3 regions of the Anoxybacillus sp. ST4 genome follow, and region 3 is predicted to be linked to each of the others. Evidence: a T-box and tRNA genes for the amino acid it is inferred to sense, from the RefSeq annotation. Region 3 holds a T-box; the other regions hold tRNA genes.
What was found. A T-box is a leader RNA that pairs with one kind of tRNA and senses whether it is charged. The one in region 3 lies ahead of serS (serine--tRNA ligase), so its partner is inferred to be a tRNA-Ser.
Positions count from the first base shown of each region.

Region 1: it has a tRNA-Ser gene. The T-box ahead of serS (serine--tRNA ligase) is inferred to sense a tRNA for this amino acid. The anticodon was not compared.
Region 2: it has a tRNA-Ser gene. The T-box ahead of serS (serine--tRNA ligase) is inferred to sense a tRNA for this amino acid. The anticodon was not compared.

Region 1 covers NZ_JAHZOE010000025.1:30,303-32,530, reverse strand. Annotated here, with positions in the region: tRNA gene K1I44_RS12560 (tRNA-Pro) at 46-122, opposite strand; tRNA gene K1I44_RS12555 (tRNA-Arg) at 130-206, opposite strand; tRNA gene K1I44_RS12550 (tRNA-Leu) at 265-347, opposite strand; tRNA gene K1I44_RS12545 (tRNA-Leu) at 371-454, opposite strand; tRNA gene K1I44_RS12540 (tRNA-Lys) at 460-535, opposite strand; tRNA gene K1I44_RS12535 (tRNA-Gln) at 685-759, opposite strand; tRNA gene K1I44_RS12530 (tRNA-Asp) at 886-961, opposite strand; tRNA gene K1I44_RS12525 (tRNA-Val) at 970-1,042, opposite strand; tRNA gene K1I44_RS12520 (tRNA-Glu) at 1,082-1,153, opposite strand; tRNA gene K1I44_RS12515 (tRNA-Ser) at 1,170-1,262, opposite strand; tRNA gene K1I44_RS12510 (tRNA-Asn) at 1,265-1,339, opposite strand; gene K1I44_RS12505 (SprT family protein) at 1,621-2,076, opposite strand; gene cmpA (cortex morphogenetic protein CmpA) at 2,149-2,228, shown strand, end outside.
Region 2 covers NZ_JAHZOE010000002.1:1,559-3,786, forward strand. Annotated here, with positions in the region: tRNA gene K1I44_RS02170 (tRNA-Arg) at 1-45, shown strand, start outside; tRNA gene K1I44_RS02175 (tRNA-Pro) at 49-125, shown strand; tRNA gene K1I44_RS02180 (tRNA-Ala) at 133-208, shown strand; tRNA gene K1I44_RS02185 (tRNA-Met) at 225-298, shown strand; tRNA gene K1I44_RS02190 (tRNA-Ile) at 307-383, shown strand; tRNA gene K1I44_RS02195 (tRNA-Ser) at 398-490, shown strand; tRNA gene K1I44_RS02200 (tRNA-Thr) at 514-586, shown strand; tRNA gene K1I44_RS02205 (tRNA-His) at 595-670, shown strand; tRNA gene K1I44_RS02210 (tRNA-Gly) at 852-922, shown strand; tRNA gene K1I44_RS02215 (tRNA-Ile) at 928-1,001, shown strand; tRNA gene K1I44_RS02220 (tRNA-Asn) at 1,188-1,262, shown strand; tRNA gene K1I44_RS02225 (tRNA-Ser) at 1,266-1,357, shown strand; tRNA gene K1I44_RS02230 (tRNA-Glu) at 1,369-1,440, shown strand; gene K1I44_RS02235 (cation diffusion facilitator family transporter) at 1,521-2,228, opposite strand, start outside.
Region 3 covers NZ_JAHZOE010000040.1:6,519-8,746, reverse strand. Annotated here, with positions in the region: gene pdxS (pyridoxal 5'-phosphate synthase lyase subunit PdxS) at 1-420, shown strand, start outside; gene pdxT (pyridoxal 5'-phosphate synthase glutaminase subunit PdxT) at 439-1,017, shown strand; T-box leader at 1,074-1,289, shown strand; gene serS (serine--tRNA ligase) at 1,341-2,228, shown strand, end outside.

The sequences.
Region 1 (2,228 bases), on a different contig from region 3:
CTGAGGTTTTACCACTAAACTACACCCGCATATTCGCTAGTGAGATGGTCGGGAAGACAGGATTCGAACCTGCGACCCCATGGTCCCAAACCATGTGCTCTACCAAGCTGAGCTACTTCCCGTTCAACATGGCGCGCCCGAGAGGATTCGAACCCCTAACCTTCTGATCCGTAGTCAGATGCTCTATCCAATTGAGCTACGGGCGCGTTTTTAACGACCTTCCCAATATATCATATTTCACCAATCAAAGTCAAGTTTTTTAGATGCGGCCGAGAGGACTTGAACCTCCACGGGGTTGCCCCCACTAGGCCCTCAACCTAGCGCGTCTGCCATTCCGCCACGACCGCATATTGTTAGAAAACCGACCGACTGGTGCGGGTGGAGGGACTTGAACCCCCACGCCAAAGGCGCCAGATCCTAAGTCTGGTGCGTCTGCCAATTCCGCCACACCCGCATACATGGTGAGCCATGGAGGACTCGAACCTCCGACCCTCTGATTAAAAGTCAGATGCTCTACCTACTGAGCTAATGGCTCATTTCATAAAGCGAATCTCAAGCATTTTTCAACGTCCCGCTCTCAGTATGACTAATCAAGAAGAAGCTCGAGCGGTACGCTGTTGCTTATTCAAAGACGCTAAATCGATCGTGCTCTACCTACTGAACTAAAATTGCTCATTACATCAATGGCTGGGCTAGCTGGATTCGAACCAGCGCATCACGGAGTCAAAGTCCGTTGCCTTACCGCTTGGCTATAGCCCATTGATATAACTTCATGAAATACTTCTACGAATATGCTTCATGAGTTAACACCGCAGGATAATTTCAAGAATTTCTGTCAGGAAATTCGGGAAATTATCCGACATTGATATAATATTTTCAAAACAATGGCGGTCCCGACGGGGATCGAACCCGCGATCTCCTGCGTGACAGGCAGGCATGTTAACCACTACACCACGGGACCAAAAAGAGTGGAGGATGACGGGATCGAACCGCCGACCCCTTGCTTGTAAGGCAAGTGCTCTCCCAGCTGAGCTAATCCTCCGAAATAAAATGGAGTGAACAAAATGAGCACTCCAAAGGATGACCCGTACGGGATTCGAACCCGTGTTACCGCCGTGAAAGGGCGGTGTCTTAACCACTTGACCAACGGGCCATATTCATTGTCTTCCTGGCGGAGAAGGCGGGATTTGAACCCGCGCGCCGTAAAAGAACGACCTAACGGTTTAGCAAACCGTCCCCTTCAGCCACTTGGGTACTTCTCCAATGGCTCCGCAGGTAGGATTCGAACCTACGACCGCTCGGTTAACAGCCGAGTGCTCTACCACTGAGCTACTGCGGAATAATAATAAAGGTGATTCATACTACCTAACCAATATTATAGTTTAACTTTACTGCCTCTTCCTCTACTAGTATACTCAATGATGATGGATGCGTCGAAGCAACTCGCAACTTAACCAAAGAAGCATTGCTCGTCACTGAGCTACTGCGGAATAACTTATTCATTAGGACTGCTTATATTATATTTATTCTTTTTATGTTTGTCAACCGTCTTTTTTTCACTCGTTTTTTCTCATCGAATGACGACGGCTTTTATAATTTAGCACATACAGATTTGGCTTGTCAACACTCTCTTTTTATTTTTTTTAATTTTCCTCGACAGCGTCCACATACATATCGATTCGTATCCATCGCTTTTTTTCGCACATATACATAATGGCATGATGTGCATTCATAATACCTTTTCTTTCCCGTCTTTGCTAATACAACAGGTTTGCAAAAGCGTGGGGCTCGTACTTTTTGTAACAATTCCCGAAAATCACGATCACGATGCCGATAACCTTTTCCTTCTAGGTGTAAATGATAGTGGCATAATTCGTGCTTAATTACTTGGATGAGTTCTTCTTCCCCATATTGTTCGTAATATTTTCGATTCAGTTCAATGTTATGTGTAGAAAGTAAATACCTCCCACCTGTCGTCTTTAACCGATCGTTAAATATCGCTCGATGTCGAAACGGCTTATGAAACACTTGTAACGACACACGCTCAACAAGCGCCTGCAACTCGCGCTCATCCATTTTACCTCCGTCCTTTCACCATTGGGCTCTTTTACTCATAACATAATAAAAAACGATTTGAAGGTGATCATCATGCCGATGTGGCTAAGAAACCAAATGCGCCGTGCATATTATGAGAAAAATCGCGCTCAAATTAAACTTCTCAATCAATG
Region 2 (2,228 bases), on a different contig from region 3:
CTACGGATCAGAAGGTTAGGGGTTCGAATCCTCTCGGGCGCGCCATGTCGGGAAGTAGCTCAGCTTGGTAGAGCACATGGTTTGGGACCATGGGGTCGCAGGTTCGAATCCTGTCTTCCCGACCAGTAGTAAGGGGCCTTAGCTCAGCTGGGAGAGCGCCTGCTTTGCACGCAGGAGGTCATCGGTTCGATCCCGATAGGCTCCACCATCTATGTTACGATAATGGCGGCGTAGCTCAGCTGGCTAGAGCGTACGGTTCATACCCGTAAGGTCGGGGGTTCGATTCCCTCCGCCGCTACTAGCTTAGGACCTTTAGCTCAGCTGGTTAGAGCAGACGGCTCATAACCGTCCGGTCGTAGGTTCGAGTCCTACAAGGTCCACCATGTTTATATTACACGGAGGAGTACCCAAGTCTGGCTGAAGGGGTCGGTCTTGAAAACCGAGAGGCGTCGAAAGGCGCGCGGGGGTTCGAATCCCTCCTCCTCCGCCATCACTTTCGTTTGCTTATATTGTGCCGGCTTAGCTCAATTGGTAGAGCAACTGACTTGTAATCAGTAGGTTGCGGGTTCAAGTCCTGCAGCCGGCATCATTGTGGCGGCTATGGCGAAGTGGTTAACGCACCAGATTGTGGCTCTGGCATTCGTGGGTTCGATTCCCACTAGTCGCCCCATAACATCACATTTTACTTCATTATGCGGGTGTAGTTTAGTGGTAAAACCTCAGCCACGAGCGACGCTTCGTCGAGTAAACTACGAGTTGCCTCGACGCATCCATCATCTTTGAATATGCTAGTAGAGGAAGAGGCATGACTGAGCGAGATGAATGTTGTTGCTTATTATAAAATTCGACGTGCGGGTGTAGTTTAGTGGTAAAACCTCAGCCTTCCAAGCTGATGTCGTGGGTTCGATTCCCATCACCCGCTTACGTGGGCCTATAGCTCAGCTGGTTAGAGCGCACGCCTGATAAGCGTGAGGTCGGTGGTTCAAGTCCACTTAGGCCCATTTGTATTTCTAAATGTTATGTTTTTATTCCGCAGTAGCTCAGTGACGAGCGATGCTTCGTCGATTAAGCTTCGAGTTGCCTCGACGCATCCATCATCGTGGAGTATGCGAGTAGAGGAAGAGGCAGAGGCAGTAAAGTTACGCAACATGTTGATGAAGCACAAATGATTAACTTTAACGGATCATTCCGCAGTAGCTCAGTGGTAGAGCACTCGGCTGTTAACCGAGCGGTCGTAGGTTCGAATCCTACCTGCGGAGCCATTTGGAGAAGTACCCAAGTGGCTGAAGGGGACGGTTTGCTAAACCGTTAGGTCGCTTTTTGCGGCGCGCGGGTTCAAATCCCGCCTTCTCCGCCATTGCCACATATGGCCCGTTGGTCAAGTGGTTAAGACACCGCCCTTTCACGGCGGTAACACGGGTTCGAATCCCGTACGGGTCACTAATAAAAGTAGGGCTAACCTTGCAAGGTTAGCCCTACTTTTTTGTATTAGATGCATCGTTTTTCTAAACAAACTGACTTTAAAAGTCCGCTAAGTTATCCTCATTTTCGTACGGTTCACTCACGTCATTTCTCTTTTCTAAAAACTTTTTTCCATACTCGCCATGTTGATGAATAGATGGATGTTCCACCTGAACAGTTACATGAGAGAGATTGTATTTTTCCTTTAGCAGTTCATTAATAGCTAAAATGATGCAAAATGGCTGGATGCATTCGTTGATAAGAACATGCGCTGTTAAAGAATAATGATCGGTTGAAATGGCCCAAATATGCAGTTCATGTACATCTTCAACCCCTTCAACAGCGAGAATATCGGTGCGAATACGCTCGATGTCAAATTGAGGGGGCACGGCATCCATTAAAATAAAATATGATTCACGAACAATTTTTGCACCGCCTATAAAAATAATAGTACCAATCACGATGCTAATAAGCGGATCGAACATATATAGCCCTGTAAAGTAAATGAGTATGGCTGAAATAATGACACCGATGGAACTTAATAAATCACCAATGAAATGCCATAATGCGCTTTTTACATTTAAATTTTCTTCTTCCTTTATGCTCCTACTTAAGACGATGGTTAATATGAGATTAACGACAAAACCGATCGTTGCGATCGTTAACATGAGTGAAAACTGAATGTTTTCAGGATGAATAAAACGACGAATCCCTTCAATGAAAATCCCAATAGCAATAATCATGAGTGCTAGGCCATTCAAAAATGA
Region 3 (2,228 bases):
AACATCGTCGAGGCGGTTCGCCATATGCGTAAAGTGAACGCTCAAGTGCGTAAAGTCGTCAGCATGAGTGAGGATGAGTTAATGACAGAAGCAAAAAATTTAGGAGCTCCATTTGAAGTACTATTACAAATCAAACGTCTCGGTCGTCTTCCTGTCGTTAACTTTGCAGCGGGCGGTGTCGCGACGCCAGCGGATGCGGCATTGATGATGCACTTAGGTGCTGATGGTGTATTTGTTGGTTCAGGTATTTTTAAATCAGAAAACCCTGAAAAATATGCCCGCGCTATCGTTGAGGCGACGACTCATTACGAAGATTACGAATTGATTGCTCACTTATCAAAAGGATTAGGTGGGGCAATGAAAGGCATTGATATTTCTTCGTTGCTTCCTGAACAACGGATGCAAGAACGTGGATGGTAATGTAAAGGAGCAATGAAAATGGTGAAAATTGGAGTATTAGGATTACAAGGGGCTGTACGTGAACATGTGCGTTCGATTGAGGCTTGTGACGCAGAAGCTGTCGTTATTAAAAAGACGGAACAGTTAGCACATATTGATGGCCTCATCATTCCTGGTGGAGAAAGCACGACAATGCGTCGGCTCATGGATAAATACGGGTTTATTGAACCACTTAAACAATTTGCCCGCGACGGAAAGCCGATGTTTGGAACGTGCGCAGGCTTGATCATTTTAGCTAAAAAAATTGTTGGTTATGATGAAGCGCATCTAGGCTTAATGGACATTACAGTCGAACGCAACTCGTTCGGTCGCCAGCGTGAAAGCTTTGAAGCATCTTTATCTATTAAAGGAGTCGCAGATGACTTTATTGGCGTGTTTATTCGAGCTCCGCACATTGTGTCTGTAGGAAGCGATGTAGATGTACTTGCGACATACGAAGACCGGATTGTCGCGGCAAGACAAGGACAGTTTTTAGGTTGTTCGTTCCATCCGGAATTAACAGATGATCATCGTATGACGCAATATTTTATCAACATGGTGAAAGAGACGAAAGAATAAACGGGTTGCATTTTGTTTAAACTTATAGTACATTATTTCCAAGAAAATGATATAACGAAAAAGCGATGATAGGAACTAGTAGCAAGCCCTCTTCCTTTCAGAGAGCCGATGGTTGGTGCAAATCGGCAGGAATGACTTGTGAATCCATCCTGGAGCGAAATGCCGAACGCGTAAAGTTAGTAAGCATTTCCGGTGAGAACCGTTACCTTTCTCGAGTGGGAGACGCATGTCTTCAACTAGGGTGGCAACGCGGGAATGCTCTCGTCCCTTTCTTTTGGGACGGGAGTTTTTTGTTTACTAAACAAAATAGAGGAGGAATGACGATGTTAGACTTAAAATTTTTGCGTGCTAATTTTGAAGAAGTAAAACAAAAACTTCAACATCGTGGTGAAGATTTAGCTGATTTCGAACAATTTGAGCAGCTCGACCGCCGTCGTCGCGAGTTAATTGCGCAAGCGGAGGAACTGAAAAATAAGCGCAATGATGTATCGCAACAAATTGCGATGTTAAAGCGCGAGAAAAAAGATGCGGATCATCTTATTGCCGAGATGCGCCAAGTTGGCGAACGAATTAAAGTGCTTGATGATGAATTGCGCGAAGTGGAACAACAACTTGAAACATTGCTTTTATCGATTCCGAACGTTCCGCATGAATCTGTTCCGATTGGCGAATCAGAAGACGACAATGTGGAAATTCGCAAGTGGGGTGAGCCGCGCTCCTTTTCTTTTGAACCGAAACCGCATTGGGAAATCGCGGATCAACTCGGCATTTTAGATTTTGAACGGGCGGCAAAGGTGACAGGAAGTCGATTTGTGTTTTATAAAGGTCTTGGGGCGCGTTTAGAACGTGCGTTAATTAACTTTATGTTAGATTTGCACGTTGAACAACATGGTTATGAAGAAGTTCTTCCTCCGTACATTGTCAACCGTGCAAGCATGACGGGAACAGGACAACTTCCGAAATTTGAAGAGGATGCGTTTCGTATTGAGAGCGAAGACTACTTTTTAATTCCGACAGCAGAAGTTCCTGTAACTAATTTACATCGCGATGAAATTTTATCAGTAGAAGATTTGCCGATTAAGTATGTGGCGTATAGTGCATGCTTCCGTTCAGAAGCAGGATCAGCTGGAAGGGATACACGTGGATTAATTCGTCAGCATCAATTCAATAAAGTGGAGCTTGTAAAATTTGTAAAACCAGAAGATTCTTAT